DNA from 4 places in the Rhizobium sp. BK379 genome. Region 4 is predicted to be linked to each of the others. Evidence: riboswitches for the same ligand, from Rfam matches in the RefSeq annotation. Region 4 holds a riboswitch; each other region holds the start of a gene.

Region 1 (7,912 bases), on a different contig from region 4:
CGGGAATAAAGCCGGCCGATCGTTGTCTACTGAATGAAAGTGCCTCTCGCAGATGCTGTAGACATAGGAGAGCGACGCGATGCTGAACAGACGATTGCTGCTGATCACTGCGGGACTTGGCGCCTTTGCCCTGCGCTTGGGTTTCGGCAACCAAGCCATGGCGAAGGAAACCTTTGCCGTTAGCCATACAGACGAAGAGTGGAAGAAGCTGCTGACTGCGGATCAATATTCGGTGCTGCGGCAGGAGGGAACGGAATATCCCTTCACTAGCCCGCTGCTGCACGAGGAGCGCAAGGGCAATTTCGCCTGTGCGGGCTGTGATCAGGAAGCCTTTTCATCGACTACGAAATTCGACAGCGGCACAGGCTGGCCGAGTTTCTGGGCGCCGCTCAATGACAAGGTCGTCGGCACGACGCGCGATACATCCTTCGGCATGGTGCGCGATGCCGTCCATTGCGGACGCTGCGGCGGGCATCTTGGCCACGTCTTTAACGACGGGCCGAAGCCGACCGGCTTGCGCTACTGCTTGAACGGCGTGGCCATGACATTCCACCCGGCTTCTGCCTGATCGACGGGACACTCTGATGCTTCTCTTCGTCCTTGCCTATCTCGGTGGGGTGCTGACGATCGTCAGCCCCTGCATCCTGCCAGTGCTGCCGTTCGTTTTCGCCCGTGCCGGCCAACCTTTCCTGCGCAGCACATTGCCGATGCTGGTCGGCATGGCGGCGACATTCGCTGGAGTTGCGACATTGGCGGCCGTCGGCGGTGGATGGGCGGTGCAGGCCAATGAATATGGCCGCTATGCCGCCATCATGCTGCTCGCGATTTTCGGCGTTATCCTGCTGTTCCCGGCGCTGTCAGATTATTTGACGCGGCCGCTCGTTTCGCTCGGTGCGCGTCTGTCGCAGTCTGCCGATCAAAACACACGCAGTGGCGGCTCGGCCGTTGCCGCTTCGCTGTTGCTCGGCGTCGCGACCGGGCTGCTTTGGGCACCCTGCGCCGGGCCGGTTCTAGGCCTCATACTAACGGGTGCGGCGCTGCAGGGCGCGAATGTCGGAACGACGCTTTTGTTGCTTGCCTATGCGCTGGGGGCTGCGACCTCGCTTGCACTGGCACTCCTCATTGGCGGCAAGGTCTATCAGGCGATGAAGCGTTCGCTTGGCGTCGGCGAATGGCTGCGGCGTGGCGTGGGTGTTGCGGTTCTCACGGCTGTCGTGGCGATTGCACTCGGCCTTGATACCGGCTTCCTGACGCAGGCTTCGCTTGCCAGCACCAACGCCCTGGAGCAGGGTCTAGTCGACAAGTTCCATCAGCAACAGACGGCTGACAATGCCGGTGGCTCGATGAAGTCGGTGGTAATGCCGGCTGGTGGCGGGGGCTCGATGTCGATGACCGCCAACAACCAGATGATGATGACCGGCAATCCCGCCACGATGAGCGGTAACACCATGATGATGGCGATGAAGCCAAAGGGTGCTGCCGAACAGCTGCCGGTCGAAGGTCAGATGCCGCCGCTCGATGGCGCGGTGCAATGGCTGAATTCCACGCCGCTGACGGTGGAGCAGCTGAAGGGAAAGGTCGTGCTCGTCGATTTCTGGACCTATTCCTGTATCAACTGCCTGCGCGCCATCCCCTATGTCAAAGCCTGGGCGGAGAAGTACAAAGACCAGGGCCTCGTCGTCATCGGCGTGCATTCGCCGGAATTCGCCTTCGAGAAGAACGTCGACAATGCGAAGAAGGCGATCTCCGATCTCGGCATCACCTATCCTGTTGCTGTCGATAACAACTATGCGATCTGGCGGGCCTTCGACAACGAATATTGGCCGGCGCATTATTTCATCGATGCGAAAGGGCAGGTCCGCCACCATCATTTCGGCGAGGGCGATTACGACCAGTCCGAACGGATAATCCAGCAATTGCTGACCGAAGCCGGCAAGACCGGCGTTTCCAGTGATATCGTGAATGTGAAGGCGACCGGTGCCGAAGCCGCTTCCGATGCTGCCAATGTGCAATCGCCGGAAACCTATGTCGGCTATCAGCGCTCGGAAAACTTCGTCGACGACAAGGGCACGGTCAACGATGCCGCTCATGACTATGTCGCCGCGACGCCCAAACTCAACGAATGGGGTCTGACCGGCAACTGGACCGTCGGGTCCGAACAGGCAACGTTGAATGCTGCCGACGGCACTATCTATTACCGCTTCCATGCCCGCGACCTGCATCTGGTTCTCGGTCCAAGTGCTGCGGATGGCAAGCCGGTGCGCTTCAAGGTGACGGTCGATGGCAAGGCGCCCAGCGATGATCACGGCGCGGACACGGATGCCGACGGCAATGGCACGGTAACGGGGCAGCGCCTCTATCAGCTGGTGCGCGAAGCCGGACCGGTCGGCGACCACACGTTCGAGATCCATTTCCTCGATCCCGGCGTGCAGGCTTTCGCCTTCACTTTCGGCTGAGCCAGCCCTCGATGCCTTTCGCTGCGGCTCGGGCCGTGGCGAAACAGGCGGTCAACAGATAGCCACCTGTCGGTGCCTCCCAATCCAGCATCTCTCCGGCCGCAAACGTGCCGGGGAGATGTTTCAACATGTAGGTTTCGTCGACCTCGCTGAAGGCGATGCCGCCGGCAGATGATATGGCCTCGGCGATGGGGCGTTGGCGCAGCAATGGGATAGCCAGAGACTTGATGGCGGCAGCGAGTTTGTGCGGATCGTTGCGATCTGTCTCCGGCACCAGTTCACGCAGAAGTGCCGCCTTCACACCATCTAGGCCGGCACCTTTGCGCAGGCGATTGGAAAAGCTCATCTTGGCATCCTGCCGGGTCAGATCGCGTGACAGGCGATCTGCGGTGCGGCCCGGGGCAAGGTCAATTGTCAGTTTTGCCTCATCATGCGACAGCAGGTCGTCACGCAAAGCGGCTGAATGCGCGTAGATGAGGCTGCCTTCGATACCGTGCTTGCTGATGACGAATTCGCCCGGAAATGTCCCGGCGCGTGATGTTGCCGTCACGGATTTCAGCGGCTCTCCGGCGAAGCGATCGCGGAAGATCTCGCTCCAGGCGACATCGAAGCCGCAATTGGCCGGTTGAAACGGTGCGATCGCCACCCCGCGCTCGGAGAGCAATGACACCCAGCCGGCATCGGAGCCGAGGCGCGGATAGCTGGCGCCGCCGAGTGCGAGCAGGGTTGCATCGCAGGATATGGTCTTATGGCCGTCAGGCGTTTCGAAAACATGGCCGTCTTCTGTGAACCCGATCCAGCGATGGCGGGTGAAGAAGCTGACGCCGCGGGCTTCCAGTCGGGCGAGCCAGGCGCGCAGCAGCGGCGAGGCCTTCATCACGTTGGGGAAGACGCGGCCGGACGAGCCTACGAAGGTCTCGGTGCCGAGGCCCGCTGCCCAGGCGCGGATATCGGCTGGGGTGAAGGCGTCTAGGGCTGCGCGCAGGCGGGGATTGGCGTTGCCGAAGCGGGTGGCGAAGCGCTCGTAGTCTTCGGAATGGGTGACGTTAAGTCCGGATTTGCCAGCGAGCAGGAACTTGCGGGCAAAGGTCGGCATCGCATCATAGACGGAAACGGCATGGCCGCTTGCCGACAGCACTTCGGCTGCCGAAAGGCCGGAGGGGCCGCCGCCGATGATCGCGATTTTCTTCTGTTTCATTGCGCCTTCTTGGCGTGGGCAGTCGGTGAGCGCAAGTCTCAGTGATGTGGATGCACGCACTTGCCGTGATCGGCCAGCACCTCGATGACCCGGCACTGGTCGACGCGACCATGGCCGCAGCCCTCGACCATCTGTTCGAGCTCGGCCTTCAGGGCATTGAGGCTGCGGATGCGCTGCTCGACCTCGATGAGGCGGGCCTTGGCGATGGCATCGGCGGAAGCGCAGGGCTGATGCGGGTCGTCCTGAAGCTGCAAGAGAGTGCGGATCGCCTCGATCTCGAAGCCGAGCTCGCGGGCATGGCGGATGAAGGCGAGGCGGTTGAGGTCCGATGGTTCGTAGGAGCGCTGATTGCCTTCGCTACGACTTGGCGCAGATAGCAGACCGATGCCCTCATAATAGCGGATCGTCGGCACTTTGACGCCGCTTTGGCGGGCGGCTTCACCGATGGTGATCTTTTTCATATTTTCCTCTTGCACCTCTAGTCGCTAGAGGATGTAGGAACGATACTGCCTACAAGCAAGGATCGAAATCATGAGCGAAGCAGCACAGGCACGGTACCGGGTTGGCGGCATGGATTGCGCCGCCTGCGCAACAAAGATCGATACGGCCGTCAGGCGTGTGCCCGGCGTCGAAGACGTCTCCGTATCGGTGACGGCGGGCACGATGACGGTGCGCCACGATGGCAGCAGCGATCTCAAGGCGATCGAAAAAAAGGTGACCGGCCTCGGCTATTCGGTTGCTCCGCTCACGGGCAAGGCTCCTGTCCGGGAAAGCAAGACCGATCATGATCATGCGCATCACGACCACGATCATGACCACGGGCATGATCATGATCACCATGGTCATGAGCATGATGATCACGACCACGAAGGTCACGACCACGATCATGCTGGTCATGATCACGCCGATCACGGGCATTCGCATGGCGCCGAGGAAGTCGAGGGGTTGCACGGCCATGATCATGGGCCGATGATCGGTCCCTGGTGGCAGAGCAAGAAGGGCCGATTGACGATCCTTTCCGGACTTGCACTCGTCGTTGCCTATGTCGTGGGCCACCTGGTGCCTTCGATTGCTCCGTATGCTTTCATCATCGCCATGCTGGTGGGGCTGGTGCCGATCGCGCGCCGCGCGGTCATGGCCGCTCTTTCCGGCACGCCCTTTTCCATCGAAATGCTGATGACGATTGCCGCTGTTGGCGCGGTCATCATCAATGCCGGTGAAGAGGCAGCGACGGTCGTGTTCCTGTTCCTCGTCGGCGAATTGCTGGAAGGGGTTGCTGCCGGCAAGGCGCGCGCCAGCATCCAGTCGCTGACGACGCTGGTGCCGAAGAACGCACTGCTCGAGGCGGATGGCGAAGTGAAGGAAGTGCCGGCCGAGACGCTTGCGGTCGGTTCCGTTATTCTCGTGCGGCCGGGAGACCGGATTTCCGCCGACGGCACCATTCTGTCCGGTGAAAGCGCGATAGACGAGGCGCCGGTGACCGGCGAAAGCACGCCGGTGCGCAAGGGTGCTGGCGAGCCGGTTTTTGCCGGCACGGTGAATGGTGACGCCGCATTGCGTATTCGCGTCACGGCCGCCGCCGAAGACAATACGATTGCCCGCGTCGTCAAGCTGGTGGAGGAAGCCCAGGAATCGAAGGCGCCGACGGAGCGTTTCATCGACCGTTTCTCCCGCTACTATACGCCTGGTGTCGTCGTCGTGGCGGCCCTGGTCGCCGTTCTGCAGCCGCTGCTGATGGGCGGAGCATGGGGCGAATGGATCTACAAGGGACTCGCGATCCTTTTGATCGGCTGCCCCTGCGCGCTGGTCATTTCCACGCCGGCAGCGATTGCCGCCTCGCTTTCTGCGGGCGCGCGCCGCGGTCTGCTGATGAAGGGCGGGGCGGTTCTGGAATCGCTCGGCAAGGTGACGGCCGTTGCCTTCGACAAGACAGGCACGCTGACCGAAGGCAAGCCGCAGGTCACGGATATCATCGCCTATGGGCGCTCGGAGGCTGAAGTGCTTTCGCGTGCTGCGGTTCTAGAGCAGGGCTCCAGCCATCCGCTGGCGCTGGCGATCCTCAACCGTGCCAAGGCCGATGCCGTGCCCGTGCCGCCGGCTTTCGAAGTGGAAGCATTGCCCGGCAAGGGCATGACCGGGAAGGTGGGTGGGGAGATGCTCGATCTGCTGTCGCCGCCGGCCGCGCGCGAGCGCGGGGCGCTGAATGCCGAACAGGATGAACGGGTCGCGGCGCTGAATGGCGCGGGCAAGAGCGTCTCGGTCCTGCTCATCAATGGTGTCGCCGCCGGTCTCATCGGCATGCGCGACGAGCCACGCGACGACGCCAAGAGCGGGCTTGCGACGCTGAAGGCGGCAGGCGTGCGCGCCATCATGTTGACCGGCGACAACAAGCGCACGGCAGCAGCCGTTGCCGGTGACCTCGGCATCGACTGGCGCGGCGAGCTGCTGCCGCAGGACAAGCAGCGCATTGTTGGCGAATTGAAGAAGGAAGGATTGTTCGTTGCCAAGGTCGGTGACGGCATCAATGATGCGCCGGCGCTTGCTGCAGCCGATGTCGGCATCGCCATGGGCGGCGGCACCGACGTCGCGCTGGAAACGGCGGATGCGGCGGTACTGCATGGGCGTGTCGGCGACGTTGCCCGCATGATCGACCTTTCGAAGCGGACGATGCGCAATATCTTCCAGAACATCACCATCGCGCTCGGGCTGAAGGCCGTGTTCCTGGTCACCACTATCGTCGGCATTACCGGCCTGTGGCCGGCGATCCTCGCGGATACTGGTGCGACCGTGCTGGTGACGATGAATGCACTTCGCCTTCTTCGCATAAAGATATAAAGATTTCTTTATGTCATCTTGACGATCCGGTGCGACAGGTGCATGCTTGTCGCATCGTGGTTCTCTGGATCTGACGATCCTGAGCTAAGAGGGAATTCGGTGAGGCTAACGCCAAGACCGAAGCTGCCCCCGCAACTGTAAGCGGATAGACACCGTCCTTCGACGTCACTGGGAAGACGCCTGGGAAGACTGGACGGTGTTGAAGACCCGCAAGCCAGGAGACCTGCCGCGATAGATAACGTCCACGGGCGGGGTGTCCCGGTGTGCCGCTTTGCGCGAGACGGCACGTCTGTAGCCACACCTCGTCGATGCGTTGCGCCTGAGCCTTGCCCATAACCTTCGGGGTAAGGAAATGACCATCAAGACTGCAAATCTCGGCTTTCCTAGGATCGGAAAGCATCGCGAACTCAAATTCGCACTGGAAAGCTATTGGGCCGACAGGTCCGATGCCGGCGTGCTTCTCGATGTCGGCAAGCGGCTGCGGGCGCAAAACTGGGCCCTGCAGAAAGAGAAGGGGATCGATATTATCCCCTCCAATGATTTTTCATTCTATGACCATGTGCTCGATACGACTGTCATGGTCGGCGCCATACCTTCGGCCTATGGCTGGAAGGGCGGGCCTGTTGCACTCGATACCTATTTCGCGATGGCGCGCGGCTCGACCGGCGAAGAGGCGCATGCCGATTGCGGCCACCAGCATCACCACGGTCATGGCGTGCCAGCGCTAGAAATGACCAAGTGGTTCGACACAAACTACCACTACATGGTGCCGGAACTCGGTCCCGATCAATTCTTCGCGCTGACCGCAAACAGGCCACTCGATGCCTTCATCGAGGCGAAGACGCTCGGAATCCACACACGGCCAGTCATCCTCGGCCCTGTCACCTTCCTGAAACTCGCCAAGGGAACCGAGGAAGGTTTTGCACCGATCAGCCTGCTTGAACGCCTGTTACCTGTTTATGCGAGGGTGCTTGCGGAACTGAGCGCTGCCGGTGCCGACTGGGTGCAGATCGACGAACCGTGCCTGGTGCTGGATCTCTCAGGAGAAGAGCAGGCAGCATTGAAGCATGCCTATCGTGCGCTGCACGAGCTGGTACCGAACCTGAAGATCATGCTCGCCACCTATTTCGGCAATATAGGCGATAACCTGCCGACGGCGCTCGCATTGCCGGTTTCCGGCCTGCATGTCGATCTCGTTCGTGCTCCGCAGCAGATCGATGCCCTTCTCAAGACGTCCCCCGATTTGACGCTGTCGCTCGGCATCATCGACGGACGCAATATCTGGAGGGCGGACCTTGCCGTGATCCTGAAAAAGATCGAGCCACTGGTTCAGCGCTTCGGCGCGGAAGGACTGCAGATCGCGCCGTCCTGCTCGCTGCTGCATGTGCCGATCGACCTGGATCTGGAAACCGGACTGGATGAG
Region 2 (7,912 bases), 850 kb from region 4:
AGCATGGCTGGCGGAATGATCTCGTAGCCAGTGACGCGCCGCGAGGCCATGTCCCAGACCGGCTTGACGCCGATCAGCGCCAGCGCCTGGGCGATATCGTCGCCGCCGGTGCGCATGTTGGACGTGCCCCAGGCCGTCAGCCCGAAGGAGACGGGCCATTCGCCGTGATCCTGAACGTAGCGGCGGATCAGCAATTCGGCCGATTTCTTGCCGAGTTCGTAGGCGGCGGGTGTCGGCACCGCGCGGCTGTCCACGGAGTAGAAATTCCGCCCGGTCGGCAACACGTCAGGCCGCCCGCGCGTCGGTGCACCGGATGGACCGGGCGGGACGAAACGACCGTCGAGGCCGCGCAGCAGACTGGTGATTTCGGCCGGACCGCAAGCGAGGATGGAAGGTTTGAGGCGGGCCGCGATCTCGTCGAGTACGCATCTGGTTTGGGACCAGACAGTTGGGCAGGTGATTTCGCCGGAGACAAGCTTGGTCGCGAGCAGCTCGATGCGCTCGACTGTGTCACCGTTCGTGCGCCAGGGGGCATCGGTGATTTCTGCCAGGATTGCCGGACGTGAGCCGACCCAATTGCCGGCCATGTCACAATCAAGTGGATCGAAGGAACGCTGAAGCACGCGACTCCCCTTCTCCCCAGCGGGGAGAAGGTGGCCCGAAGGGTCGGATGAGGGGGCCATAGGCTCGGCCTCGCCTTCGCTCAGCCGCTCGCTCCTCACGTCGTTTGCCCCCTCATCTGCCCTAACAGACATCTTCTCCCCGCTGGGAAGAAGGGGGAATGTCAACACATCCCCCGCAATCGCCCGCTGCAGGCTCGCATCGCCGCCCTCACCCAGCCCACGCGGCACCCGCGCCAGCGCCACGGTGAGATCCGTCAGCAGCCGGCCCTCGGGCGACACGCCAAACACATGCAACCCGTCGCGGATCTGCATTTCCTTGAGATCGCACAAATAGGCATCGAGCTTCTTCAAAGCCTCGCCTTCGCTCTCACCCTTTGCAATCCCCGCGTCCCGATCCAGCCCGATATCGGCAACAAGCTCGAGGATCTGCCGGGACAGCAGCCGGATACGCCGGGGGTCGCCACCCGAGGCCTCGTAATATTCATCGACCAGCGCCTCCAGATCCTTCAGCGGCCCGTAGCTTTCGGCCCGCGTCAGCGGCGGCGTCAGATGATCGATGATGACGGCGGCCGTGCGGCGCTTCGCCTGAGTGCCCTCGCCCGGATCGTTGACGATGAAGGGATAGAGATGCGGCAGCGGCCCGAGGATCGCTTCGGGATAACAGGCTTCCGACAGCGCCAGTGCCTTGCCCGGCAGCCATTCCAGATTGCCATGCTTGCCCATGTGGATCACCGCATCGGCGCCGAACTCTTCGCGCAGGAAGGCATAGAAGGCGAGATAGCCGTGCGGCGGCACGAGATCGGGCGAGTGATAGCTTTCCTTCGGATCGATATTGTAGCCGCGTGCAGGCTGGATGCCGACGAGCAGCCCGCCGAAACGCGCAAAGGGGAGCGCAAAAGCACCCTCGCGCATGTAGGGATCGGCCTTCGGATCGCCCCATCGCGCGTTGACTTCATCCTGAATCTGATTGGGAAGAGAGGCGAAGAAATCCTTGTATCGACTCAAGGAAAGCCGCTCGCGCACAACCTTGCCGTCGAAACCGGAATTGGTCGGCCCCGCCATCAGATGCCGCATGAGCGCATCGCCATCATCGGGGATATCCGCGAGCGGATAACCAGCCTCCGCCATCGCCCGCATCACCTCGATCGTCCCGGCGGGCGTATCGAGCCCGACGCCATTGCCGAGCCGTCCGTCCCGGTTCGGATAGTTCGCCATGACCAGCGCGACACGCCGCTCCGAAACCGGCCGCTGCCGCAGCCGCGCCCAGTTGGCGGCAAGGGCCGCGACATAGGCCATGCGTCCGGCATCCGGCTCGCTGGAAACGATATTGGCCTCGACCGCGGCATCGTAGCGAGCGGCAGCCTTGAAGGAGACGGCGCGCGAGAGCACGCGGCCATCCACCTCCGGCAGCGCGACGTTCATGCCGAGATCGCGGGCCGACAAGCCTTGCGATGAGGCTGCCCAGGCCTCCCGCGACGAGGCGGAAAAGATCGCCTGCAGCACGATCGCGTCGTTGGCCTCCAGCACCGTCGGCTCGCGATCAGCACCGGGTGCGGACACGGCAAAGCCTGTCGTGTTGATGACCACGTCGGGTTGGAGATCGGCGAAGATGGCTTCGAGGATGCCTTTGGAGACGGGATCCTTGAGACTGTAGGCAAAGACCGGCAAAGGGCGAAGACCCTGCGCCTGCAGGGTTTCGATCAGTGCCTCGACCGGGCGGGTTTCGCCGCTCTGCACGAGTGCGCGGTAGAAGGCGATGGCAACGACGGGTGCTGCCTGTCCCTTCTCCCCAGCGGGGGTCCGGAGGACGGGTCGAGACCCGTGGCTCGACCCCGGTCGGTGGCCCAACGGGTCGGATGAGGGGGCCACCGCACAAACCTCGAAATCGTGCTCCTGTTGCTCGGTCTCTCCGTCGCTCGCCCCCCTCATCTGCCCTGCCGGGCGTCTTCTCCCCACTGGGGAGAAGACAGAACCGGTGAGCTTCCGCCACTCCTCGACCCCAACAAGCCCCCGCCCTGGCCACCAGATCCCGGCCTTCATCAGCGGCACAGCCGGCGCCGGCTTCTCCTCTCTCGAGAGCATCGCCGCCGCATAGGCGAGAAAGCCCCGTGCATTGGCATCCCCGCCCTCGATCAGATAGGCCCAGAGCGCATTCAGATCATCCAGCGCCACATTGGAAAACGGCGTCAGCCCGGCATCCGGCTTCGAATCCCCCGGCAGCACCGCAATCAGCGCACCGCTGCGCGCTGCGACCGCATGCAGCGCCTCCAGCGCATAGTGGAAATAGCTCGCCCCGCCGAGCGCCCGTACGATGATCAGCTTCGCATGCCGCGCCGTCCGTTCGACGTATGTATCGACCGACATCGGGTGCTTCAGGCTCATCAGGCTCGCAAGCCTCAGCGAATAGCCTCCTTCTCCGCCGCTATGGGCCGCGGCAATCGCCGCAAGCTCGGTATCGGCAGCGGACAGGAACAGGATATCGCCCGGCGACTGGCCGAGGTCGATCGCCTCGTCCCCGTCGCTGATCGTCCCCTGTTGAGCGAGAAGCAGATGCATTCGTTATGTCCTCAGACGAGCGCTTCGATCGCCTTGCGCACCGCGTCCTGATCCATCTCGTGCAGACCGATGACGACGAGGCGCGTATTGCGGGCCTCACCCGGCGCCCAGGCACGGTCGAAATACTGGTCGATGCGGGCACCCACGGCCTGTAGCTGCAGGCGCATCGGCTTGCCGGAGACATCGATGAAGCCTTTCAGGCGCAGCACGTCATGCTCGGCGATGATGCCCTTCAGCTTCTCGACGAAACCTGCCGTATCCGAGACAGCGCCGAGTTCAACGACGAAACTGTCGAATTCGTCATGGTCGTGCGGCTCGCCATCCTCATGCTCCAGCTCGTGATGGGACTTGCGGTTGACGATATCGTCTTCCGTGCCGATGCCGAGGCCGAGCAGCACGCTTGCCGGCACCTCGCCGTTCTTCGCTTCGATCATGACAGGCTTGCGGGCAATGCGCGAGGCGACTTCGCTCTTCACGCGGCCGAGCCCGTCCGCGTCGATCAAATCGGTCTTGTTGAGCACGATCAGGTCGGCGCAGGTCAGCTGATCCTCGAAAAGTTCCTCGATCGGGCTTTCATGATCGAGCGATTCATCCTCGACACGGCGCGCATCGACGGCATCGTGGTCATCGGCAAAACGACCGGCAGCAACGGCCGCACTATCGACCACGGTGATGACGCCATCGACCGTCACTTCGCTCCGGATATCCGGCCAGTTGAAGGCGGCGACGAGCGGCTGCGGCAATGCAAGGCCCGAGGTCTCGATGACGATATGGTCAGGGCGCTGCTCGCGCTCCAGAAGCTTGGTCATGGTCGGAATGAAATCGTCGGCAACGGTGCAGCAGATGCAGCCATTGGTGAGCTCGATAATGTCGTCCTCGGTGCAGTTTTCCGCACCGCAGCCCTTCAGCACGTCGCCATCGACGCCGAGATCGCCGAACTCGTTGATGATGAGCGCGATCTTCTTGCCGCCGGCATTGGTGAGCAGGTTGCGGATCATCGTCGTCTTGCCGGCGCCGAGAAAGCCGGTGATGACGGTTGCGGGGATTTTCTGCTGCATGGAACTAACCCTTCATTTTCAGCGGCAGACCCGCTGCGATAAAATAAACATCCGCGGCCGAAGCCGCGATCATCTGGTGCAGCCGGCCTGCATGGTCGCGAAATTCCCGCGCCATGCGGTTCTCGGGCACGATGCCGAGGCCGACTTCATTGGAAACGATGACGAGCCGCGCCTTAGCATGAGGCAGAAAGGCGGCAAGGGCGGCAGACTGGGCGGCGATATCGCGCCCCTCCATCATCAGATTGGTGAGCCACAGCGTCAGACAATCGACGAGGATGGCCCTGCCCTCCGCGTCGATGGCGGTCAGGCGCTCGGTGAGATCGAGCGGTTCCTCATGCGTGGTCCAGGAGGGGCCGCGGTCGGCCCTGTGCTGGTCGATGCGCGCCTGCATCTCGTCGTCCCAGGCGCGGCCGGTGGCGATGTAGTGGCGCTCGAGACCGCTCGTGGTGATGAGATTTTCGGCGAAGCCGGATTTGCCGGAGCGAGCGCCGCCGAGGATGAAGGTGGCGGTCATGACAACACCGTCCGTAGAGGATGGGCACGGCCTTCGCCACGCCCCTCATTCCTGTGCTTGTCGCAGGAATCCAGCCTGCCCAAGTCCTTGGGCAGGAGAGACTCATTCCGCGATAACGTTGATTCATTCACGGCACAGACGCGCCGTGGCTGGTTTCCTGTGACAAGCACAGGAAGCAGGGAAGAGAAAACGGCCTGCGCCGGAAGCTCATCACAGAGGGGCGGCGGAACACCGCGCCCATATCGCACCACCAGAGGCAGCGCTGAATAACATCCTTCAGCCAAGACAACCTCCGTGCTGGCAGCGGGCAAAGCGCCCAAATTGGGCATTATGCCCGGCACGGATAGCAGGTCTCCTGGCTCGCAGTTATCGGCCGCGACAGGGGCGACCCCTCGGTCGCCCCTTATCGTGCCAGCGGATCTGCCTCGCCTTCCCGGCTGCATCTCGTGAAAAGGCGGACGATTCGTAGAATTAGAGGCGTCCTGCCCCGGCTGATCACGATGCATTTCCAGTGGCTTTTCCGGCACTTGTCCGCCTTGCCCGCTTGCAGAATGCAAGACCGTCGGCGCCGCAATCCAAATGCCGGATGGAAGACCCTGACTGCTCTACAGTCGCGGGGTCGGCTGTGATGAAGGCGCCCGGCTTGGGTCCGCCCCGTCACATTCCCTTTTAATCCGGAAGGCGTTTGCCGATCCGGAACCATCCATTATGTGGATTCATGGTTAGGCGCGTGCAACTCCCATGTCAATTGCCGCGCAGCGTCCCGCTCATGTTCATCTCGACTTACACTACGGATATTATCGTCTTTAATCAAAGGCTTACGTCACAAAAACTTTACGGCCCGGCCGGTTTTTTGCCGCAATTGCCGCTCATGCGGATGCCGGCTCCGCCCTTGACCCCTATTCTTGCCGCCTAATTTCTCCATGATGCTCTCCCGAATGCACATTCGCCGCCTCGGCCCTCTAGGCACCGCCTTCGATCCGGGGCGCCTGCGCGCGCTTATTCGCCACAGCGAAATGGGCATGGTCTTTGCCGGCGCGCTTGTCGGCATCGTATCGGGGCTTGCGGTCTCAGCCATGAGCTATGCCTCGGAAGAGATGCACAGCCTGATCTTCGGCATAGACGGCACGACGAGGCTCAGCGCCTCGCAGATCGACAGCAAGTTTTTGCTGATGACGGCCCCGGTAGCCGGCGGCATGCTTCTCGGGCTCTTGCTCTTCATTCTCGCCAAATGGCGCAAAAAGCCGATGGTCGACCCGATCGAGGCCAATGCGCTGCATGGCGGCCGCCTGTCGCTGACGGACAGCATCCTTGTCGCGATCCAGAACCTCGTTTCCAATGGCTTCGGCGCATCCGTCGGCCTGGAAGCCGGTTATACGCAGCTTGCGGCCGGCATCGCCTCGAAATTCGGCCTGAAGCTGCAGCTGCGCCGCGCGGACCTGCGTGTGCTCGTCGGCTGCGGCGCAGCCGGTGCCATCGCCGCCGCCTTCAATGCACCGCTGACCGGCGCCTTCTACGCCTTCGAGCTGATCATCGGCACCTACACCATTATGTCGCTGACGCCTGTCGTGGTCTCAGCACTTGTCGCAACTCTTGTTGCGCGCCTTCTTGCCGGCAGCGATTTCATCATCGATGTCGGCAGTTTCGGCGCTGTCCAGCCGGCCGACTACGTGCCGGCCATTGCGCTCGGCGCCTTCTGCGCCGGCGTCGGCATCCTCATCATGCAGGGCGTCTCCTTCGTAGAGGAATTGGCGCGCAAGAGCGCCATCGCACTGCCCTTCCGCCCGGCGCTCGGCGGCATCGTCGTCGGCCTGCTGGCGCTGGTATCGCCACAGGTGCTGGCCGCTGGCCACGGCGCGCTGCATCTGAACCTCTCCCACGAGATCACGATCCCCGCGCTGATCGGTCTCTTCCTTCTGAAGTCGGTGGCATCCGCCGTCTCCATCGGCTCCGGCTTCAGGGGCGGCCTGTTCTTCGCCTCGCTTTTCATGGGCGCGCTGCTCGGCAAGCTCTTTGCCTATTCCGCCCCCTATTTCGCCGATGCGACGCTGACGCCCGTGATCTATGCCGTGGTCGGCATGAGCTCGCTCGCCGTCGCCGTCATCGGCGGGCCGCTGACCATGACCTTCCTGGCGCTGGAGATCACCGGCGACTTTCCGATCACCGCACTGGTGCTCGCAGCCGTCATCACCTCCTCGCTCGTCGTGCGCACGACCTTCGGCTACTCCTTCGCCACATGGCGCTTTCACTTGCGCGGCGAAAGCATCCGCAGCGCCCATGATGTCGGCTGGATCCGCAATCTCACCGTCGACAAGCTGATGCGTTCGGACGTGAAGACCGCAAAACTCGGGATAACGCTGGACGCGTTCAAGGAGGCCTTCCCCATCGGCTCGACGCAGCGTGTCATCCTCGTCGATGAGGGCGACAAATATGCCGGCCTCGTGCTCGTGCCGGAAATCTACGCAAACCCCACCAGCGCGCAGGACGAAGCCCAGAATCTCGGCGATTTCATCCGCTACAAAAACGATTTCCTGCAGCCGCAGATGAATGCCAAACAGGCGGCCGCGATCTTCGACAAGACGGAAAGCGAAGCGCTCGCAGTCGTCAACAACCTCATCGAGCGCAAGGTGATCGGCCAGCTCAGCGAAAGCCACACGCTGCGCCGCTACAGCGAAGAACTCGACCGCCGGCGCCGCGAGGTGTCAGGCGAGATCTGAGGTTTTTGCCGCCGATTTTCGAGCCTTTACCACAATCGGATCCGCAAGCTTGAACACGTCGGCCTTCCTCGAAACGCCGCGCAACTCGAACGATCCCAGGCGTTCGCAGGCGACACCGCAGGCAGCCGCGAAGCTTTCCGACATCAGAAGCGGCTGGCCAAGTTCGCCGCAGAGTTTCTCGATCCGCGAGGCCTCGTTGACGGCCCTGCCGATCACGGTGAAGTCGAGCCTGCCGCGGGCGCCGATATTTCCGTAAAACACTTCTCCGAGATGCAGGACGACGTCGACGCCGATGTCGGGGCCACCCCTGTCTGCCCGCTCTAGGTTCAGCGCCTCGTTGGCCTTCAGCATGTTCCGGGCCGAGGCGAGTGCTGCGCGGCAAGCCTTTTCGGGATCATCCCCCTCTTCGCTGCCGGTCGGAAAGATCGCCAGCACGCTGTCGCC
Region 3 (7,912 bases), on a different contig from region 4:
CCTCCCAGCGCGATTGACAATTTAAAACGTTATAAACGCAGCGACGTCAAGCCCTTCCTCGACTCCCGAGAAAAATATGATTAACTCACAGCACCATTGTTTTTATTATACTTTTTTCCAATGCCTAACAAATTGTAAAAATTTAAATCGTTTGCATTGATCGATTGCATGCCGGTTTCATCGTGTTATGGTAGCCGCGATCCAGCACGGAATGTCCTCAGTGACCGAATCGTCCCAACTGCAACGCGGTGAAAATCCGGATGGCGCGCAAAAGCGCGGCAAGCCGACCTTGCGTACCATCGCAACATTGACCGGTCTCGCGGTAACGACAGTTTCGCGCGCACTAAGCGACGCTCCGCAAATATCGGTCGAGACCCGCGAACGCGTTCATCGCATTGCCCGCGAGATCGGTTACCTGCCGGACCGGGCTGCCCAACGCCTGAAGACGGGCCGCACAAACGTCATCAGCATCCTTCTCGATCCGCATCAGGAAGTCGTCGGCTTCGGCACCGCCATCATGTACGGCATCGCCAAGGTGTTGAAGGAGACATCCTATCACCTCGTCGTCGCCCCGAACTTCCTGTCGACGACGGATCTCGAAGCGGCGGAATATATCGTCCGCAACAATTTCGCCGATGGCCTGATCTTCACACGGACGGAACCCTTCGATGCGAGGGTGCGGATGCTGCAGGAGGTCGGCTTCCCATTCGTGTCTCACGGGCGCACGGAGTTTTCGACACCGCATGCCTATGTCGATTACGACAATTATGCTTTCGCCTACGAAGCCACCCGGCGCCTGATCGCCAAGGGCAGGAAGAAGGTTGCAGTCGTCATGCCGCCGAAGCGGCTGACTTTCAGCCAGCATATCCTTCATGGCTTCATGACCGCTGTGCGCGAGGCTGGCGTGGCCTACGAGATACCGGAAGCCGTTACGCTCGATTCACCGGCCAATGAAATTAGAGATTTCTTCCGCGCGCGCGCCACCGCACCCGATGTTCCCGATGGCTTCGTCTGTCCGGGTGAGGTTTCTGCGCTCGCGCTCGTCAGCGCAATGGGTGATGCGGGCAGTATTCTGGCCGAGGACTATGACATCGTCGCCAAGGAGACGTCGCATCTCCTCACGCATCTGCAGCCGAAGATCGAGACCATATACGAGGATCTGGTCGAGGCGGGCGAACATCTCGGCCAGATGCTTCTTCAGCGCATCGGCAATCCGGCAGCAGAGAGCCAGAGCCTGCTCCTGCCGCCGCAGATCAATTTTCCGGTAGCCTAAGCTGCGTCACGACCGGCTGTCGGCTTTTCGCGGAAAGCGAAGACTTCGACCGGCTCCCCAAGCCCGCGCAGAGGAAAAGTGCCGAGATTGTCCATCTCTTCCGTGCAGGTCGCCATCTCAACGAAAGCGCGAGACAACAGTACCGGCCGCCTGACTTCCTTGGTCAAGGTTTCAAGCCGCGAAGCGACGTTGACTGCCGGGCCGATGACCGTGAAATCCAGCCGCCGGCGCGAACCGATATTACCATACATAACGTCGCCGACGTGGACGCCGACACCATAGCGCAGTGGATCACGTCCCAGACGCTGATGTTGCTCATTCACTTTCGCCATCGCCTCCTGCCCTTCACGAATCGCCGTCAGCAGGTCTTCGCAGGCAGAAGGCTTCGACAGCGGGAAGATGGCGAGCAGTCCATCGCCCATGAACTTCAGGATTTCGCCGCCGTGCCGTTCGATCGGATCGGACATGGCATCGAAATAGTCATTGAGCAACTGGATGACGTCGTCGCGCGGCCAGAGATCGGAGATCGCAGTGAAATCGCGCAGGTCGCAGATCATGATCGCCGCACCGACGGTCGTGCCGCTGCCTCGGGTGATGACGCCGGAGAGAATCTGTTCGCTCGCATGCGGCCCGACATAGGTCTGCAGCAGCGTGCGCGCCATGATGTTCTTGAGCCTGATCTCGCTGACGAGAGTAAGAGCCGGCAGCAGATCGCGCAGGAAATCCACGTGTTCGCCGGTAAAACCGCCCGGCCTATTGGTGGAGAACGTAACGACGTGACGCTTGTCGAACGTATGATCGATCGGCCAGGCGATATATTCGGAATAGCCGTCGTCGCGCAGTTCCTGGTAGAAGGGATAATCGTCGCCCTCCCACAAATCCTCCAGGTTCTTCCGCACCTCGTTGGCGCCGTTATGAATCTCGTTGACCGGGCTGTTGAGGAATTGCGGCGTGGTTTCCACCCCGTAGGCAAAGGTGTTGATCTTCGCCTCTTCCATGCCTTCCACCCACAGGATGCGGGCGCCGATCCATTGCGGATGGTTGGTGCGGAAATGCAGGCTGGAGCGGTTCACCGGCACGCCAGCTGCCAGCAGCCGCTTGCACATCTCCACCAGGATATTGTCGATGAAACGCTCGCCGCGGGTCTCATTGATCAGCCAATCGAGAATTCGGCGCCTGCGGATTGGCCAGACACCTTCGGCATCTTCACTTGCCGGATCAGTCGCTTCGAAAGAGGGCCTCATGAAAAACTCCCGCTACGCCACATTCAACGAACACATCGGGCTGAATGTGGGCGATAGCGGGCCGAATGATAAGAGGCTTCGTAAAGATAAACCTCAGAAATCCCAGTCTTCGTCCTCGGTCGCCACCGCCTTGCCGATGACATAGGAGGAGCCGGAACCCGAGAAAAAGTCGTGGTTCTCGTCGGCATTCGGCGAAAGCGCAGACAGGATTGCCGGATTGACCTTGCAGGCTTCGGCCGGAAACAGCGCTTCGTACCCGAGGTTCATCAACGCCTTGTTGGCGTTGTAATGCAGGAACTTCTTGACGTCCTCCGTCAGCCCAACGCCATCATAGAGCGCTTCGGTATATCTAGCCTCGTTGTCGTAGAGTTCGAGGAGCAGATCGAAGGCGAAGTCCTTGATCTCCTGCCGGCGCTCTTCTGAGAGTTTTTCCAGTCCGCGCTGGAACTTGTAGCCTATATAATAGCCATGCACGGCCTCGTCTCTGATAATGAGGCGGATCATGTCGGCGGTGTTGGTCAGCTTGGCGCGGCTTGACCAGTACATCGGCAGATAGAAGCCGGAATAGAAGAGGAAGCTCTCGAGGAAGACACTTGCGACCTTCTTCTTCAAGGGATCGCCGGACGCATAGTGCTCCATGATCAGCGCCGACTTCTTCTGCAGGAACTCATTCTCTTCCGACCAGCGATAGGCATCGTCGACATCGGGCGTGAGGCAGAGCGTGGAGAAGATCGAGGAATAGGAGCGCGCATGCACCGCTTCCATGAAGGAGATGTTGGAAAGCACTGCCTCCTCATGCGGGGTGACCGCATCCGCCATCAGCTTCACGGAGCCGACACCGTTCTGGATCGTGTCGAGCAGCGTCAGCCCGGTGAAGACGCGGATCGTCAGCTGCTGCTCGGCCGTCGTCAGCGTGGCCCAGGAGGGAATGTCGTTCGACAGCGGCACCTTTTCCGGCAGCCAGAAATTGCCGGTCAGACGGTTCCAGACCTCGAGATCCTTGTCGTCCTCGATGCGGTTCCAGTTGATGGCGCGCACGCGGCTGACCGGCTTGACTTGCATGTTCATGGTTTTCTCCGGTCGGTTATAGCGTGCAGGAGACGCAGCCCTGCACCTCGGTGCCGGACAGCGCCATCTGGCGAAGGCGGATGTAATAGATTGTCTTGATGCCCTTCTTCCAGGCATGGATCTGGGCGCGGTTGATGTCGCGCGTCGTTGCAGTGTCGCGGAAGAACAGCGTCAGCGACAGGCCCTGGTCGACATGCTGGGTGGCAGCCGCATAAGTATCAATGATCTTTTCCGCGCCGATCTCGTACGCATCCTCGTAATAATCGAGATTGTCGTTGGTCATGAACGGTGCGGGATAATAGACGCGGCCGATCTTGCCTTCCTTGCGGATCTCGATCTTCGAGACGATCGGATGGATCGATGAGGTCGAGTGGTTGATGTAGGAGATCGAGCCCGTCGGCGGCACCGCCTGCAGGTTCTGGTTATAGAGGCCGGAAGCCATGACGGCCTTCTTCAGCTCCAGCCAGTCTTCCTGCGTTGGAATATGAATGCCGGCATCGTCGAACAGCGCCTGCACCTTCTCGGTCGCCGGCTTCCACTCCTGCCCGGTGTATTTGTCGAAATAGTCACCTGAGGCATATTTCGAATTCTCGAAGCCCTTGAAACTTGCGCCATGCTCGACCGCCAGGCGGTTGGATGCACGCAGAGCGTGATAGGTCACCGTGTAGAAGTAGATATTGGTGAAATCGACGCCTTCTTCCGAACCGTAATGGATGCGCTCGCGGGCAAGATAGCCATGCAGGTTCATCTGTCCCAAGCCGATCGCATGGCTGTCGTCATTGCCCTTCTCGATCGAAGGCACCGAGGAGATATGGCTCATGTCGGAAACGGCCGTCAGCGCGCGGATCGAGGTTTCGATCGTCTTGCCGAAATCGGATGAATCCATCGCCATGGCGATATTCAGCGAGCCGAGATTGCAGGAAATATCCTTGCCCATCGTCTTGTAGGAAAGGTCGTCGTTGAACTCGCTCGCTTCACTGACCTGCAGGATTTCCGAGCAGAGGTTGCTCATGCTGATGCGGCCGGCGATCGGGTTCGCCCGGTTCACCGTGTCTTCGAACATGATGTAGGGATAGCCGCTCTCGAACTGTATTTCGGCGATCACCTGGAAGAATTCGCGGGCCTTGATCTTCTTCTTGGTGATACGGGCATCCGCCACCATCTCGCGATACTTTTCCGTCACCGATATCTCGGTGAAGGGCACGCCATAGACCCGCTCCACGTCATAGGGCGAGAAGAGGTACATATCCTCATTATTCTTGGCGAGCTCGAAGGTGATGTCAGGCACGACGACGCCGAGCGATAGCGTCTTGATGCGGATCTTCTCGTCGGCATTTTCGCGCTTGGTATCGAGGAAGCGCATGATATCGGGGTGATGCGCATTGAGATAGACGGCACCTGCCCCCTGCCGTGCACCAAGCTGGTTGGCGTAGGAGAACGAGTCTTCCAGCAGCTTCATGACGGGAATGATGCCGGAAGACTGGTTTTCGATCTGCTTGATCGGCGCACCGGCCTCGCGGATGTTCGTCAAGGACAGCGCAACGCCTCCGCCGCGCTTGGACAGCTGCAGCGCCGAATTGATGGAGCGGCCGATCGATTCCATATTGTCTTCGACACGCAGCAGGAAGCAGGAGACGAGTTCGCCGCGCTGCTTCTTGCCGGCATTGAGGAAGGTCGGCGTTGCCGGCTGGAAACGGCCGGAGATGATCTCTTCCATCAGATCGCGGGCAAGCTGTTCATTGCCTCTGGCAAGCGCGAGCGCCACCATGCAGATACGGTCTTCATAGCGCTCCAGGTAGCGCTTTCCGTCGAAGGTCTTCAGTGTGTAGCTGGTGTAATATTTGAAGGCGCCGAGGAAGGTTGGGAACCGGAACTTCTTGGCATAGGCTTCGTCGAACAGGTCGCGGACGAAGTTGAAGGAATACTGGTCGAGCACTTCCTGCTCGTAATAGCCTTCAGTTACCAGATAATCGAGCTTCTCCCTGAGATTATGGAAGAACCCCGTGTTCTGGTTCACATGCTGCAGGAAATATTGCTTGGCCGCCATGCGGTCCTTGTCGAGCTGGATCTTGCCCTCATCGTCATAGAGGTTCAGCATCGCGTTCAGCGCGTGATAATCCAGCGCTTCCACGGCCTTGAGCGGCTTGACGCCCGCATCCCGCGTCAGATTTGTCCCCGTGTCCAAAATCGTCCCATCCCGTCTTTGACATTGGCGACATCCTCGGCAGTCCCCAGGAGCTCGAACCGGTAGAGGTAAGGCACCTGGCATTTTTGCGAGATCACGTCGCCGGCAAGCCCGTAGGTCTCGCCGAAATTGCTGTTGCCCGCAGCAATGACGCCGCGGATGTTGGAGCGGTTTTCCGCATCGTTGAGGAAACGGATCACCTGCTTGGGCACGGCCCCTTTTCCGCCATCGCCACAATAGGTGGGCGAGATCAGCACATAGGGTTCGCGAATGTGGATGTCTTCAGCTCCGACGGGAATGCGCGCCGCGCGCAGTCCCAGCCTCTCGACGAAACGATAGGTATTCTCGGACCGGCTGGAATAATAGACGATCAGGCCCACCGCTTTTCTCCGATCAGGAGAGCGCGCTGATCATATCGGGACGGAAGCCCGCCCAGTGATTCTCGCCGGCAACGACGACCGGAACCTGCATGTAGCCCATGCCGCGCACGCGATCGAGCGCGTCGGCATCCTCGGAGATATCGATGATCTGGTAGTCGACGCCCAGACGGTCGAGGGCGCGGTAGGTAGCGGTGCACTGTACGCAGGCAGGCTTGCTGTAAACGGTAACGCTCATCATGTTCCTCGTGATGTCAATGGATTCCAGACGCAAAACTAGGATCGGGCGCCTTGCGGCGTCCGAGGCAATGCTTGGTATTGATCTGACAAAGTTGGCGCTTTACACGCCGAACACTCTCCCCCGCACGATCTGCGCGGGCGGCGGTTTTAATGCTTTCAAAATGACTTCAACCCCGAAGTGTTCAGCGGACATTCGGGGGCAGCGCAACAGGGGCGGATTTGACCCGCCTGCGTATACGCGACCTTCCGGACACCCCGCCCGTGGATACCTCGTTCAAGGCAGGTCTCCTGGCTCGCGGGTCGAAGCACCCTGCCCCCAGCCTTCCCAAAGCTTCATGCCTCAGTGACCTGAAATCGGACAGTTGCTCGCCGCTTACAGTTGCGGGGGCAGCTCCGGCTTTGTCTCGCCGTCATGGCGAAACGCACCGTATTCCCATCTTAGCCCCCGACCCTCACGAATCGAAGGAACCTTGAACACTAGATATAGTACTCGAATCCCGGTTTGCGTCAACGGATGGTTTGTGCATCGCGTTACGGCATGTTTGAAATCGCTGCATTCCTGTGAAAAACGTGGTTAATGAATGGTTAACGAAAGCAGCCTGTAGAGAAGGCCGCGTCGGAAAGAGCCGGCCTATAGCCGGCTCTCCAGGAATCGATTAGGCGCTCAGGCGCGTGTCGGCGCTGCGGCAATACGCAACTGCCGAGCGGCGGCAACCATGTTGACCAGCGCCGGACGAACCTCTTCCCACTTGCGTGTCTTCAATCCGCAATCTGGATTGATCCATAGCTGTCCGTCCGTCAGACGCTTCCGCGCCAGCGTCAGGAGCTCCGTCATCTCGGCGACCTCGGGAACGCGGGGCGAATGGATGTCGTAGACGCCGGGGCCAATCTCGTTCGGATATTTGTAGCTGCGGAAAGCCTCCAGCAGTTCCATCTTCGATCGTGACGTCTCGATCGAGATCACATCGGCATCCATCGCGGCGATGGCATCGATGATCTGGTTGAACTCCGAATAGCACATATGCGTATGGATCTGCGTCTCGTCGGAAACAGCGGATGCGCAGAGGCGAAAACTCTCGACCGCCCAGTCGAGATAGGTCTTCCAGTCGGCCTGGCGCAATGGCAGACCCTCACGGAGAGCGGCCTCGTCGATCTGGATCATCGCAGCACCCGCCTTTTCGAGATCGAGCACTTCGTCGCGGATCGCCAGAGCGATCTGCCGGCTGACATCGGCGCGAGAAAGATCATCACGCACGAAGGACCAGTTGAGGATCGTCACCGGACCGGTCAGCATTCCCTTGACTGGCTTGTCCGTCAGCGACTGCGCGTAGCGCCACCACTCGACTGTCATCGGCTTTGGCCGAGAGACGTCGCCGAAGATGATAGGCGGGCGGACATAGCGCGAACCGTAGCTCTGCACCCAGGCATGCTGCGTAAAGGCGAAACCGGAAAGCTGCTCACCGAAATACTGCACCATGTCGTTGCGCTCGAATTCCCCGTGGACGAGCACGTCGAGGCCGATTTC
Region 4 (7,912 bases):
GAGGCGGGAGGCGTATTCGCGGGCGGCTGCCGGATCATGGATCGAGCAGGGACCGATGATGACCAGCTGGCGGTCGTCCTTGCCCGTCAGGATATTATGGATCGTGTCGCGCGTGCCGGTCACGGTCTCGGTCACCGCTCGGTCACGCGGGATTTCCTTGATAATATCGGCAGGTTTGGTCAGCGGGGTGATCTCGACGATGCGCAGATCATCAATAGTGTCAGTCACGGTATGCTCTCCTGTTTGGTCATACCGTGGCGGAACAAAAAAGCCGCCAGGTTGACTAGCGGCTGTTCGGGTGTGTCGTCGCGTTAGTTTCGGTTACGCACAGACCCGCATCCGCTGGAAGCAGCGGTACGAATAAAATCGCGATGCGTAAACGGACGAAATCGACATGCCGCCTATGTAGACATGCGAATTGGAATTGTCACGTGGATTCTGTGAGGAAAAATGACAGGCCTGTGAAGTTTTATCGGCTTTCGGCCATTGCCTCTCTCTGGGCATCTTCCGGCGCAGCCGCTTCGGCATGTCCATGCTTGGCGCGGCGTGTCGTCATGTCATCGCCGGCATTGGCGGGCAGGCGCAGGAAAGTGATGCAGGCGAGCGAGGAAATCCCTGCCACGATAAAGAAGGCGATATGGAAATCGGTGACCGTGAGTTGGCCGCCGTGGAAGCTCGCGGACACTTCCAGGATCGTCCCTGCGACTGCAACACCCATGGCCATGGAGATGCGCTGCGCCACGGCATTGATGGCCGTCGCCTGGCTGCTGTCGGCCTCGTCGACATCCCCGAAGGCCATGGCGTTAACACCTGAGAAGGCCATGGAGCGCAGCAGTCCGCCGACGAGAAGAGAGCCCATGATGAGATAGATCGGCGTTTCAGCAGTGAAGAGGCCGTTCACGCCGAGGAAGATTGCGGCAAGGAAGGTAGTGAGGGCGATGACGTTGCGGAAGCCGAAGGCGTTATAGGTGCGGGTTGCAGCGAATTTCGAGCCCATGGAGCCGAGTGCGCTGACGAAGGTGACAGAGCCAGACTGCAGCGGTGTTAGACCGAAACCGAGCTGCAGCATCAGCGGCATGAGGAAGGGCAGCGCGCCGAGCCCCATGCGGAAATTCGAGGCGCCGAGGATCGCCGCCCGAAACATCGGGTAGCGGAACATTTTCGGATCAAGCAGCGGATGCGGCGTGCGCCTGGCATGGACGAAATACAGGATGCCGGAGAGGACGCCGACCGCGACGGTGACATAGCCGTAAATGACGGGAACGGCCGGCAGGCTGATGACGGATATGCCGAAGACGAAACCGGCAAAGCCGATCCCGGACAGGAAGAAACCCGGAAAATCCATCGGCTTCGGGCTGCGTGGCTCAATTGCCGGCAGGAAGCGGGTGACCAGCGCAATGCCGATAATGCCGATCGGCACATTGATCCAGAAAATCCAGTGCCAACTCAAATAGGTCGTCAGGAAGCCGCCGATCGGCGGGCCCATGATCGGGCCGATCAGCGCCGGAATGGTGAGCCAGGCCATGGCATTCACCAGCTGGTGACGTGGTGTGCCGCGCACCAGCAGCAATCGCCCGACCGGTGTCATCATCGAGCCGCCGGCGCCCTGGATGAGGCGGGAAATGACGAAGGCGGCGATGGAATTGGAAAAGGCGCAGGCGATCGAACCGGCCATGAAAACGAAGATTGCCAGACGGAAAATGTTGCGCGCGCCGAAGCGATCCGACATCCAGCCGCTGATCGGAATGAAGATCGCAAGCGCCACAAGGTAGCTGGTTACCGCAAGCTTCAGCGCGATCGGCGAAGTGCCGATATCGGCCGCTATAGCCGGCAGGCTGGTGGCGATCACGGTCGAATCCATCTGTTCCATGAACAGGGCGACCGCAAGTATCATCGGCGTTAGGCGGGACACGGGCAACCGGGATGCAAGGAGAAGGGATTCGGCGCCAGTGGCGCCGCTCGGATCAGGGTCTCGTTCTAGGCCAGCATTTTCAACCTGTCCACGAAATGAATGTCGCATGTGGCTTGCGGCCATGCCCTTTCCGCGCCATAGATCGCCTGTCAGGTGCCCGCTGTCACCAGCGGGAGAATCGGGAATCCGGTGAAAGACCGGGACGTGCCCAACGCTGTAAGGCCGACGCTCGCCGTTCAAACTACGCCACTGGCTTTTCGGCCGGGAAGGCAGCGGCCAAGCGGAGGACGCCGAGTCAGAAGACCGGCCTGGCAAGATAGACCCAACCCGCGCGGACGGCGGGCGGTTGCGTTGTTGGGGATTTGACGATGCGACCCATTGATGATGCCGTTTGTCCGGCATCCAGCTTTTCTGCGGCCGAACGCGAGGCCGTCTATCACGCGATCATGACGCGGCGTGACGTGCGCAGCCAGTTCCTGCCCGATCCCTTGCCGGATGATCTGGTGACGCGGCTTTTGACCGCCGCGCACCACGCGCCTTCGGTCGGCTTCATGCAGCCGTGGAATTTCATTCTGGTGAAAAGTGCCGAGGTGAGGGCGCGCGTGCGCGATGCGTTCCTCGGGGCGAATGAGGAAGCGGCCCGCATGTTCACCGGCGAGCGGCAGGAAAAGTATCGTTCGCTGAAGCTTGAAGGCATTGTCCAGGCGCCGCTCGGCATCTGCGTGACCTGCGATCCCACCCGCAGCGGCAGCGTTGTGCTGGGACGCACGCATAATCCGCGCATGGACAGCTATTCCACCGTCTGCGCCATCCAGAACCTGTGGCTCGCGGCCCGTGCCGAAGGCGTCGGCATCGGCTGGGTCAGCATCTTTCGCGAGGGCGACCTCAAGGAGATACTTGGCATTCCCGATCATATCGAAGTCGTCGCCTGGCTCTGCGCCGGCTTCGTCGACCGGCTCTACGATGAACCGGAACTGGCGGTCAAAGGCTGGCGGCAGCGGGTGGCGCTGGAAGAACTGGTCTTCCATGACGGCTGGGGGCAGGTGGAAGGCGAGGCCGCGCCGGTCTGAGCCGGCGCGGGTGTGCTTCACTCGGCCGGCTGGGTGCTGCAATCCTTGGCGCAGGCCGGTGTCCTCCAATGGCCAAAGGTGAGGAAGCTCGCAGCAGCGAGAAGCCAGACGCCGATCGCTCCATAGAGCATGACACCGCCGAAGCCTGCGACCAGCGCATCATGGACCGTCTCGGCCGGAATATCAGGCAGGGCGGCGATGCTGCCGGCGGAGATCCGTTCGGCAAGCAGGCGCAGGTCGCCGGCATCCATCGAGTTCGGCAAGACGTTCTTCAGATGGGAGAGCACGCCGCTGAACAGGATGAAGCCCATGACCGCGATGTTGATCGCGAGCGAGATCATCCGGGCGCTCATGTCGATGCCGGAGGCCATGCCGGCGCGGTCGCTGGATACCGCACCGGTTGTCGTGTTGGTGACCGGGGTATTGGTGAAGCCAAGCCCGATGCCGGCAAGCAGCGCGCCGGGCAGCATCGTCAGCCAGCTTGGCGCAGCGGCGGCACTGCCTGACTTCATCAGCAGGAAGCCCAGCCCGATCGTGAAAAGGCCGCCGGGAATGATGATGCCCGGCCGATAGCGCAGCATAAGCCGCTCGGCAAGCGGCGGCACGACCAGCGTCGGCAGCGTATAGGCCAGCAAGGCGATGCCGGCGGCCACACTGCCGTAACCGAGGCCGGCTTCATACCAGATCGGCAAATAGATCATGAAAGGCCAGAAGCTGATGTTCATGGCGGCCGAACCGACAATGGCGCCCGAGAAGGTGCGGATGCGGAACACCGAGGCATCGAACATCGGTCGCGGGTTCAGCTTTTCGGCAACGACGAAGGCGACGAGGCTTGCGGCGCCAAGTCCTATAATGCCAAGCGCAGCCGGGCTCGCAAAACCGAGAGCAGGCCCCTGGGTGATGAAGAAGGCAAGGCAGAAGACCGCCAGCGAAAGGGTGGCGATGCCGGCGATATCGAGCCGTCCGGCCGCGGGATCACGCGATTCCTGAATTCCCGTCAGCGCGAGAGCGATTGTCACGCCCGCCAGCACGGCATGGATGAGGAATACCCATTGCCAGCCGGCCACCGCCACGATGCCGACGCCGACGATCGGGCCAAAGCCCAGGCCGATGCCAAAAATGATGCCCCACCAGCCGAAGGCGATGCTGCGGGCGCGGCCCTCGCGAAATTGATGGGAGAGCACGGCTACCTGGCAGATCAGCATGAAGCCGCCGCTCATTCCCTGCAGAAAACGAGCAACGATCAGCAGCGAAACATCCTGCGCGAGTCCGGCAATCAGCGAGGTGAGGCCGAAGACGGCAATGCCGATCAGGAAGACGCGCTTGCGGCCGTAGCGGTCGGCCAATGTGCCTGCGGCCATCAGCACCGTCGTAACGGCGATCGTATAGGCGTTCATGATCCATTGCAGGGCACTGAAATCGGCGTGAAGCACTTTTTCCAAAGTGGGCAGGATTGCCGGCACGCTCGATATTTCGAGGCCGAACATCAGCGAGGAGAGACAGGCAGCCAGCAGGGCAATGATGCCCCGCGCACGAGGGGATGAATGGGAATCAGGGGGCATGTTTTGGCCTTTCGACGTTGAGGCGCACAACGTGACATCCGCTGTGGTCCATTTGCGTCAGCATAGGCGGGACTTGATCATTACAAAATTGGATGATTACATATTTCAGACACAACAAATTCGAATGATTGGTTTCAACCATGCTCGATGTCGATTCCGTTCAGGCCTTCGTGGCGATCGCCGACAACAAGAGTTTCACCCGCGCTGCGAACGAACTCGGCAGCACGCAAGGAGCGATCAGCGTCAAATTGAAGCGGCTGGAGGAGCGGCTCGGCCACCGGCTGATCGAACGCACGCCCCGGCTGGTGCGGCTTTCGGCGCAGGGGGCAGTGTTTCTACAGGCCGCACGGGAATTCCTCGAGGCCCATGACAGGGCCGTTGCGGCGCTCTCCTCGTCGCGCCGCCACTTCACGATCGGCATTGCCGCGCATGTAGCAGGGCCGGAGGTTCCGACACTGCTTGCACGCCTCAACGCCCATGATCCGGGTCTGACGATCGAAGTGCGGATCGATAATTCCTGCACCCTGCTTGCGGCTTTCGATCGCGGCGAACTGGATGCGGCGATCATCCGCCGGGACGAAGATCGGCGCGACGGCGAGGTTCTGGGGCCTGAGCATTTCGGCTGGTTCGCCACGCCGCAATTCGAGTATCGCCGCGGCGAGCCGTTGCGTCTTGCAGCACTCTCGCCGACATGCGGAGTGCGGGCTGTCTGCACCCGCGCGCTCGATGTGGCGGGCATTCCCTGGACCGGAGTGTTCCTCGGCGGCGGCTCTTCGGCTGTGACCGCAGCCGTTTCGGCCGGGCTTGCCGTTTCAACCTTCTCCTATCGCCTGGCCCCCGTCGGCACTGTCGAAGTCAGCGAGCGTTTCGGCCTGCCGCCATTGCCGTCTTCGGAGATCGTGCTGCATTCGACGCTGACGGACGCCAAATCGCGCGCGGCACTACGCACGCTGGCAGCCGCCTTCAGAGAGCATCGCGTGTCCAGCTGATAGCGCGGTTTCTATTGCACCGAGATCGTGATTATTGCTGCTGTTGGGGCTGCGGGCCCGATGCCGCGGGATTGGCGAGATCGATCTTGCCCTGATCGCCGGCGAGGAATTGCGGGCCGACCTGGCGCACCTTGTTGCTCGCGGGATTATAGGGACGATCCGGTACTTGCGCCTGCGGGGCAGGCGGGGCGCTCGCCGCTTTCGGGGCTTCGGTGTGGATCGTGGTGATGGAGCTTTTCGGCTCAGGCGCCGGAGCAGAGGCCGTCTGGCTCTTGCGCATTTCCTCGTAATAGGCACTGAGATTGCACGAGCAGGCGGATTTTTCGCCAGGCGCGCGGGTCTTGTAGGCGAACGCGTTCTTCATCGCGCCATAGGGCGCGCCTGTCGCCGTCGAGATCATGTTCGAGGCTTCGGTGCTGGAAATATCCCGGTAATAGAGTTCCGTCTCCACACCGGGGCACATTTTCGAGCACGTTGCGGCATCGCGGCCGAAATCGACCGAAGTGGTATTGTTGCTGATCGGGAAGAAGCCGCCATCGCAGGTGCGCACGCAGATGGTGCTGACGGGCGAAAGCATTTCGGCCCGCGGCAGGCCGTAACGCTCACCGCCGCCGAGTGGAATGAAGGTATCGCCGCGCATTGCCTGCTCCTCGATGGAAGGAGCGGGTGCATAAGCGTCACCTTGCGCGGATTCTGTAAAGCTGTCGCTGTTGCAGCCATTGTCTTCGAGGGCCGCCATCAGGCCTTCGCGGGCCGGATCGGCGCCGGACTGGCGCAATTCGCTACGGCGGTCCTGCAGATAGCGGATATTGTCGACCATCTTTGCTTGCGCCTGCTCGAGCTCCTCGCAAAATCCCGCATTCTCACCGCCGAGGACGACCATGCTGCCGGAGGTGCAGCCATATCGGCGCAGATCGCCGCGCACCTTGCGCAGTTCCAGATTCTGTTCGGCAAGCGCGCCTGCATATTGGCGCATCTCGGGACCATTATTGCCGAAAGTTTGCGGCAGATCGGCCAGGCGTCCGCGCAGATCTTCGCAGATCGCGTTGGTCTCAGCTGCTGCCGGAACCGCGAATGCCAGAAAGAAAACAAGATACAGGTTTCGGCGCTTCACGACGTCGTCCCGGAATGAGAAAAGCATCTATCGGTGAATTGCGGCTTCAATCCACCGCGCTTTGTCTTAACGTATTTCCCTTAATAAGCTCGCAGTAATTCCTAGCGCATTTTTGCAATCTTATCCAGCAAGCCTAATGCTTGCATACCTTCGCTCCTGCAATCACGCGGGGAGTCTATTGATCTCTAGACAGCTGATATGACAGGCATTTCCGACGAAACTCACCTCACCGAGGCGACAGCAGGAATACCGGAAACCGGGCACGGCCTGCACCTCTTCGTGGACGGTTGTTTTGAGCCTCGCTCGGGGCACGGCGGGTGGGCCTTCATCGCCTATCGCGATGGGGTGGAAATAGGCACCGGTTTCGGGGGCGTGGAGAATGGCGCCAACAACACGATGGAACTGACCGCGTTGCTTGAGGCGACAATCTGGGTCAGCCGCGCGGTACCCGGCGAAGCCGCGATCATCTGGTCCGATTCCGTCTACACCGTCGAAGGCTGCAACAGCTGGCGCCCCATCTGGAGGAACAATAGCTGGAAGAAAAGCAATCCGAACGGCAGGGCCAGAAACAGAGCGATATCGGATGCCAAGCTCTGGAAAGCGCTCGACATCGAGCTATCCCGGAATCCATCGATAACAATTGTCTGGTGCAAGGGTCATTCCGGCATTGAAGGCAACGAACGCGCGGATGAACTGTCGGATCAGGGACGCCGCTCGATACGGCGTGCCTGATGTGCCTGATGTCAGCGGCCGTCGTTTCACAGACGGCCGCAGCGCAAGTTACGCCGGCTGCGATGCCTCGACGACAGCAAGCGCTGCCATATTGACCACACCGCGAGAGGTGACCGACGGCGCCAGGATATGGGCCGGCATCGCCGTGCCGAGCAGGATCGGGCCAACATGCAGGCCGTCGGTCATCGATTTGACGACACCGAGGGTGATATTGGCCGCATCGAGGTTCGGGAAGACCAGCAGGTTGGCTTCGCCATGCAGCGTAGTATGCGGCATGACCCGGCGCCGCAGCTCCTCGGAGATCGCGCTTTCGCCATGCATTTCGCCGTCGACTTCGAGATCCGGTGCCGCCTCGCGAACCAGCTGCAAGGCGTTGCGCATCTTGCTTGCGCTTTCAGACTCGCGCGAGCCGAAGTTCGAATGCGAGACCAGGGCAGCACGCGGCGTAATGCCGAAGCGCTTGATTTCCTCGGCGGCCAGAACCGCCGCCTCGGCGATTTCTTCAGCCGTCGGGTTGAAGGTCACATAGGTGT

What was found. A riboswitch is a leader RNA that binds a small molecule or an ion and turns the genes downstream of it on or off. The one in region 4 is predicted to bind cobalamin.
Region 1: another riboswitch for cobalamin. It lies ahead of metE (5-methyltetrahydropteroyltriglutamate--homocysteine S-methyltransferase); the one in region 4 lies ahead of bluB (5,6-dimethylbenzimidazole synthase).
Region 2: another riboswitch for cobalamin. It lies ahead of cobU (bifunctional adenosylcobinamide kinase/adenosylcobinamide-phosphate guanylyltransferase); the one in region 4 lies ahead of bluB (5,6-dimethylbenzimidazole synthase).
Region 3: another riboswitch for cobalamin. It lies ahead of nrdH (glutaredoxin-like protein NrdH); the one in region 4 lies ahead of bluB (5,6-dimethylbenzimidazole synthase).

What each region holds. Positions count from the first base shown of each region.
Region 1 is NZ_JACIAD010000008.1:396,003-403,914, reverse strand. Features, by position in the region: gene msrB (peptide-methionine (R)-S-oxide reductase MsrB) at 80-568, shown strand; gene FHT93_RS30005 (cytochrome c biogenesis protein DipZ) at 585-2,456, shown strand; gene FHT93_RS30000 (TIGR03862 family flavoprotein) at 2,443-3,654, opposite strand; gene FHT93_RS29995 (helix-turn-helix domain-containing protein) at 3,693-4,115, opposite strand; gene FHT93_RS29990 (heavy metal translocating P-type ATPase) at 4,186-6,489, shown strand; cobalamin riboswitch at 6,530-6,735, shown strand; gene metE (5-methyltetrahydropteroyltriglutamate--homocysteine S-methyltransferase) at 6,842-7,912, shown strand, end outside.
Region 2 is NZ_JACIAD010000001.1:1,370,956-1,378,867, forward strand. Features, by position in the region: gene cobN (cobaltochelatase subunit CobN) at 1-3,179, opposite strand, end outside; gene cobW (cobalamin biosynthesis protein CobW) at 3,191-4,237, opposite strand; gene cobU (bifunctional adenosylcobinamide kinase/adenosylcobinamide-phosphate guanylyltransferase) at 4,242-4,751, opposite strand; cobalamin riboswitch at 5,079-5,470, opposite strand; gene FHT93_RS07160 (chloride channel protein) at 5,678-7,468, shown strand; gene FHT93_RS07165 (adenylate/guanylate cyclase domain-containing protein) at 7,454-7,912, opposite strand, start outside.
Region 3 is NZ_JACIAD010000008.1:387,698-395,609, forward strand. Features, by position in the region: gene FHT93_RS29955 (substrate-binding domain-containing protein) at 221-1,273, shown strand; gene FHT93_RS29960 (adenylate/guanylate cyclase domain-containing protein) at 1,270-2,517, opposite strand; gene nrdF (class 1b ribonucleoside-diphosphate reductase subunit beta) at 2,611-3,585, opposite strand; gene nrdE (class 1b ribonucleoside-diphosphate reductase subunit alpha) at 3,602-5,770, opposite strand; gene nrdI (class Ib ribonucleoside-diphosphate reductase assembly flavoprotein NrdI) at 5,749-6,150, opposite strand; gene nrdH (glutaredoxin-like protein NrdH) at 6,164-6,385, opposite strand; cobalamin riboswitch at 6,648-6,875, opposite strand; gene metE (5-methyltetrahydropteroyltriglutamate--homocysteine S-methyltransferase) at 7,052-7,912, opposite strand, start outside.
Region 4 is NZ_JACIAD010000001.1:518,343-526,254, reverse strand. Features, by position in the region: gene FHT93_RS02690 (3-deoxy-7-phosphoheptulonate synthase) at 1-228, opposite strand, end outside; gene FHT93_RS02685 (DHA2 family efflux MFS transporter permease subunit) at 470-1,894, opposite strand; cobalamin riboswitch at 2,047-2,239, shown strand; gene bluB (5,6-dimethylbenzimidazole synthase) at 2,281-2,982, shown strand; gene FHT93_RS02675 (MFS transporter) at 3,000-4,544, opposite strand; gene FHT93_RS02670 (LysR family transcriptional regulator) at 4,685-5,533, shown strand; gene FHT93_RS02665 (DUF2865 domain-containing protein) at 5,565-6,647, opposite strand; gene FHT93_RS02660 (ribonuclease H) at 6,846-7,379, shown strand; gene FHT93_RS02655 (NADP-dependent malic enzyme) at 7,428-7,912, opposite strand, start outside.